2 regions of the Parabacteroides sp. AF18-52 genome follow, and region 1 is predicted to be linked to the other one. Evidence: riboswitches for the same ligand, from Rfam matches in the RefSeq annotation. Region 1 holds a riboswitch; the other holds the start of a gene.
The links. A riboswitch is a leader RNA that binds a small molecule or an ion and turns the genes downstream of it on or off. The one in region 1 is predicted to bind cobalamin.
Positions count from the first base shown of each region.

Region 1 (3,218 bases):
CCAGTTTCAGGCTATCCATAAACTTAATGGAAACATCGCGTCCGCCTTTCAATCCGAATGACAGCACACCGCATGAACCGTTCGGCAGATATTTCTTTGTCAACTCATAATACTTATTACCTTCCAGATCCGGATAGTTCACCCAGGCTACTTTGTCGCAATTCTGAAGCCATTTAGCAACAGCCAACGCATTTTTACAATGCTGTGGCATGCGCAGATGTAAAGTCTCCAAACCTAAGTTCAGTAAGAATGCATTCTGTGGAGACTGGATAGATCCCAGGTCACGCATCAACTGGCTGGTCGCTTTGGTGATATACGCCATCTTGCCGAATGTCTTTGTATAAGTCAATCCGTGATAAGACTCGTCCGGCTGGCAAAGGCCCGGATATTTGTCGGCATGTGCTTCCCAATCGAAGTTACCGCTATCGACGATACAGCCTCCAACAGCAGTTGCATGTCCATCCATATATTTAGTTGTAGAATGGGTTACGATATCTGCTCCCCATTCGAACGGACGGCAGTTGATCGGTGTGGCAAACGTATTATCGACGATCAATGGTACCCCATGTTTATGGGCGATATGAGCGAACTTTTCGATATTCAGTACCATTACTCCCGGATTGGAAATCGTTTCGCCGAACAATAACTTTGTATTCGGACGGAATGCCTTGCTGATCTCTTCTTCACTGGCATCCTGGTCGATGAAAGTACATTCGATACCCAGTTTCTTTAATGTGACGGACAATAAATTGTATGTACCTCCATAAATACCGGTAGCACTTACGATATGATCGCCGGCTTCGCAGATATTGAAACAGGCAAAGAAGTTAGCTGCCTGTCCGGATGAAGTCAACATGGCTGCAACACCACCTTCCAAAGCTGCTATCTTACTGGCAACAGCATCGTTGGTCGGGTTTTGTAGGCGGGTATAGAAATAGCCGCTCTCTTCCAGGTCGAATAATTTCGCCATCTGTTCGCTGGTTTCATACTTGAAGGTAGTACTTTGATAGATTGGGAGTACACGCGGTTCTCCCTTTTTCGGTTGCCAACCACCTTGTACACACAAAGTTGCCGGCTTAAATGAATTGCTCATGTTATTAAATGTTTGCTATGTAATTGTTTCTGCAGACAAAAGTAAAGAATAGTTTGTTCCATTCGTACAAATCAGCGATCATTTATAAAAAATAGCTTTCCGTTTAAAAATAATCTTTACCTTTGTACCCGAATTTTGGTGTCACGATTCCATTTCTACGGAAGAGTGATGAAAAGGGAATCAGGTGAAAATCCTGAACAGACCCGCTGCTGTAAGCTCCGCCAAAGTCTTTGAACACGACTCAATCCACTGTTCGCAATGAATGGGAAGGACGTTCAAAGATGGAGTAAGTCAGAAGACCTGCCAGAATAATAGTTGAAGGCTTTCGGGAAATAGGGCTGAAAACATATGAGTTAGAGCTTTTCACTATATTATTGGGGCTTTGTCTGTTCATGTGTTCTATTTTATTTCATCGGGAGCATACAGTATAATAACGGTTAACAAACTTGATGAAATGAGAGGTTTCATACATGTCCTTTTTCTATTTATTTACTTGTTTTCTGCCAATCTGTCGGCGCAGAATAAAGTGACTCTTTCCGGTGAAGTCAAAGACCAGGAGGGTATTCCGCTTTCTTCGGTGACAGTTGCCCTGGAGAATACGACGGTCGGTACTTATACAAACGATCGGGGATATTATTCCTTGACTGTAACTCCGGGAAGACATACTGTTATTGTCACTTCATTAGGGTATAATACGATAAAGACCCAGATAGATATCCGTAAGAATAAAACAGTGAATTTCACAATGGAGGAAAACTCCGTTACTCTGAATTCGGTGGAGGTATATGGCAAATCGAAAACCCAGAAGATCAAAGAAAGTGCTTTTTCAGTAAATGCCCTCGATATAAAGCCGCAGATCAACTCCTTGAAGAACCTCAATGAGATCGTGAACCGGACAACCGGTATAAAGATCAGGGAGGAAGGTGGAGTCGGTTCCGACTTCGATCTTTCTATTAATGGGTTATCAGGCAATTCCGTCCGTTACTTTATCGATGGGATGCCTCTGGATACAAAAGGAAGCGGTGTCTCGCTGGCAAATCTTCCTGTCAATATCATTGACAGGGTGGAAATATATAAAGGGGTAGTTCCTGCCAGCCTGGGTTCGGATGCTCTGGGGGGCGCCATTAATATTATTACCAGTCAGGAAAAAAAGAATTATCTGGATGCTTCTTATGGTATAGGTTCTTTCCATACTCATAGAGCTGACCTGAATGCCCAATTCGTAGAACCGAAGACCGGATTGATCATCAAGCCGACCGTCGGTGTCAATTATTCTAAGAATGATTATAAGATGAAAGGTGTCGAGGTATGGGATGAAGATAGCCGTAAATATATTGAAGTCAACCGTAAACGGTTCCATGACGATTATTTTTCCTTGTTAGGACAATTGGAAGCAGGCTTTGTCGATAAAGCGTGGGCAGATGCTTTCTTTGTTTCCGGATCTTATTCCAAAATAGATAAAGAAATACAGACAGGGTCTATCCAGACAAAGGTGATCGGTAATGCAGAGCGTCATTCCGATGCCTGGAATGTATCAGCCCGTTATCAAAAACGGTTTGAGAAAATCAATACGAGCGCATCGTTTTCCCATACCTGGGACGCGTCGCTTACCGTCGATACTGCTTATCGTATCTATGACTGGAACGGTGATTTTACTCCCTCATCCCGAAATGAGCTTAATGGCCGTGGACGTTCCATGCGTCATTACAACCGTCCAATGACTATTTTCCGCGGAGGTGTCGATTATGCGATCAACCGGCATCATTCTGTCAGTCTGAACTATCTGCTTAACCGTACCGGAAATAAACGCCGTGATGATGTCGACGAAACTTTTGAACCGACCAACGATGTACTGACCAAGCATATTCTCGGATTGACTTACAATCAGTCTTTTTTCGACGGAAGATGGGAGAGTACTGTTTTTATTAAAGACTATATAAATGCAACCTCTATCGAACAAAACGATCTTGCCTGGATAACCGGTTCGGAGGATGCCAAAGGACATTCTTCCAACAGTTATTGGGGAGGCGGTTTGGGGCTGCGTTATACATTTTGGGATGCACTGGCAGGAAAGGTTTCTTATGAACATAGTGTGCGTCTTCCTTTGTCGCGTGAGCTGCTCGGA
Region 1 covers NZ_QUGR01000002.1:23,135-26,352, reverse strand. The annotation lists gene DWX23_RS03890 (O-acetylhomoserine aminocarboxypropyltransferase/cysteine synthase family protein) at 1-1,093, opposite strand, end outside; cobalamin riboswitch at 1,213-1,416, shown strand; gene DWX23_RS03885 (TonB-dependent receptor) at 1,548-3,218, shown strand, end outside.

Region 2 (3,218 bases), on a different contig from region 1:
CGTTATTTTGCCCGTTTCGACGAATCTCCTACAAAGAAACTGCGTATCGGAAACAACTTCGTAAAAGAATATTGGGGTGAAGGTTCAAACCGTGCCCAAAACTGGCAACGTTACGACATGGGAGGAAGTGCCTCACTGAAGTTTGAAGAAGGTGTAGACAGCTATGTTCCTTATGCCGGTAAAATGAAAGACAATCTGAACCTGACATTAGGCAAGATCAAAGCTACCATGTGTAGTTGCGGTGCTATCGCAATCCCCGCCTTACAGAAAAATGCCAAGATCACGCTGGTATCTTCAACGAGTATCGTAGAAGGTGGTGCACACGATGTGATCCTGAAAGAACAGAATTAAGTAATCCTATCTGAGATATTTAATCCCCCAACTGTAATCTCTTCATTCGTGAGCTTACTGTTGGGGGATTTTTTCTATCAATTATTTATATCTACAGAAATCCGATATTTTGAAAACAGACGTAAATATCTCCTATAAAACATATAGAAAACAGAGGTAAAATAACATTATATCAAACGGAGATTATTAGAAACCAAATATTTGAATATCTTTGAGGATAATAAAAACATTCGGTTATATAATACACAATAGACAAAGGAGATATAGAGTCGCTAGTATATGAAAAGAAGAAGAAAGAAAAGAAGTACCAAGCAGTATGCGGTTATTGCTTTCTACGAAAAAAACAACAGATGGCCTGCACCTTCGTCGCAAAATGTAAAAGAGCGGCATCTAGGTGAGTGGATTACCAGATGCAGATTTATCAGGAACCATTCTTCGGAGAAACTTACAGAAAAGCAGATTCAATTAATTGATAGAATCGATGCGGATAAGGCTCAAAAAAAGACAGAACGGTGGATGGCTAATTATGAGATGTTGAAAGACTTTGTGGAAAAAGAAAAACGATGGCCTTCCGTCAATGCATCAGAACCGGAAGAAATCAGACTTGTCAACTGGTGCCTGTCACAACGGATTACCAGAAAAAACACCCCCAAAAGCAAACAAAATAAAGAACATATCAAACTGTTGGATGATATCGGTTTCCATTGGAGTTCAAACAACAAAAGAAGAACATGGAAAGAATCGTTCAACCTGGTCAAGGATTATTATGCCCGTACCGGTCAATGGCCTGCCCATACCAGAGATCCGGAAGAGTCGAGACTGGCGAAGTGGTGTAGTAAAATGAGAGCCTATAAAAACCGAACGGATACAAGTGTAACGCTTTCTCCCGGACAGATCAAAAAATTGAGTAATTTAGGTTTCGACTGGACCAATAGCCAGGAGAATAACAGACGCTCACCGGAAAATACCAACAGGATATGGATCGAGAGATATCATCATTTTTGTGAGTTCACAACAAACAACAAACGATACCCTAAGGCGAAATCCGGAGATCCCCAGGAAGAGTCTCTGTATTCATGGTGGATGAGAATGGCTTATTTGAAAAGAAAAGGCAAGCTCAGTAACGAACGTATCCATCTACTTGATTGTATCGGATTCAGATGGGGGAAAGGGAATGAATAGTTGAAAACAAAATTTCCCCACTCTGTCCCCGAAAGATAGGCGCATTCAGGTATTACTTTTATTCTAAAAAATATATTTATATTTGCTGCGATTTTTGGTTCATATAAAATAGACTCTATGAATATGATTAAAAGGGAATCAGGTGTGAATCCTGAGCAGACCCGCTGCTGTATTCTCCACAAAAGTCTTTGAACAACAAATACATCCACTGTTCATCAATGAATGGGAAGGAACGTTCAAAGATGGAGTAAGTCAGAAGACCTGCCAAAATCTTTTTTCTAAGGCTAACGTGGAATATAGCTGAAAGATATGACCAATGGAAAAATTCTAATTTTTCTTTTATCTTTTGTACTAAATTTTCAATTGTTTAGCTGTAATTTTTGTTATTTTTTCAATATTAATAATAATTATTATGGTTACATCATTTACTCGTTGCAGAACTCCATTTTTAATATGGCTGTTTCTGTTTATTTTATTTATTCCCATTTGTACCTTTGCACAAACTAACAGAATGGTTAGTGGTTATATTGTTGATGAAAGCAATAAGGCGTTAGAAAACATTGTAATTTTCATCAAAGGGTCGGAGTTGAGAACGATTACAGATGACAATGGCTACTACTCCATAAATTTAGAAGACTCAAAAAATCATGTATTGATAACCAACAGTTACAATACCGTTTCCGCTGTCCGCGACATTCCTGATGGCGAACAGGATTACAGATTGGATATTCAGCTGTCATATAAATCATTAAGCCTTCCCGAGGTAGATATTACAGGAGCCAAACCCCAAAGCTACAATTCTGATATCGCCTTTTCTGCAACCCGCATGGAAATTCCGGTGCTGGAGATACCGGGATCGGTTGGTATTGTAACAAGAAAATTAATTGAAGACCAGCAGGCAACCACCATGACAGAAGTAGTACGAAATCTGGGTGGTGTCAAAGGAGGAGCTTCTGGTGAAGCCGGTAACATTAACGAGGTATTTTCTTCCCGTGGCTTTTCTATGACAAACTCCCGCAATTATTTCAGAAATGGAGTACGTTATCTCAAATTCTCAAATGATGCTCTCTCAAGTATCGAACGCATCGAAATACTAAAAGGACCTGCATCCGTTCTTTATGGAGCCGTAGAACCTGGTGGTATAATTAATTTTATCACCAAGCCGACTTTATATACTCCCCGCTATGGAGCTTCCATCAGATATGGCAGTTATGATTATAAACAGGCGGCCATCGACTTAACCGGTCCAATAAACACGAAAAAAACAATACGCTATCGCCTGAATGCGATGTACGAAGACGCAGATAAATTCCGTAAACCGCAAAATAGTAAACGATATGACATCACTCCAACCATTGACATTGATTTAGGAAGAAAGACTACTCTTAATCTTGATGCAGACATTTTCAGGGACAAGAGAACACATGATCCCGGAGTTTTACATATAAACAATGAAATTATCGATCATGGGTTCAAAACTTTTTTAGGTGAACCATGGGCTTATGGAAAGTTTACCAACACCAGTTTCGGCTATGAGTTGAAGCACCGTTTTAATAAAGATTGGACATTCAGAAGTTCTGCCCGCCAATATTTCACCCATGAAGACCGTCTGTATTTTCAGATGAAGACACCTCAAAAAGATAGTACAATCACTAGACGTCTAGCACATTGGGATGCAAAAATCA
Region 2 covers NZ_QUGR01000003.1:143,370-146,587, reverse strand. The annotation lists gene DWX23_RS07440 (IMP dehydrogenase) at 1-351, shown strand, start outside; gene DWX23_RS07435 (helicase associated domain-containing protein) at 631-1,533, shown strand; cobalamin riboswitch at 1,612-1,817, shown strand; gene DWX23_RS07430 (TonB-dependent siderophore receptor) at 1,946-3,218, shown strand, end outside.
Region 2: another riboswitch for cobalamin. It lies ahead of DWX23_RS07430 (TonB-dependent siderophore receptor); the one in region 1 lies ahead of DWX23_RS03885 (TonB-dependent receptor).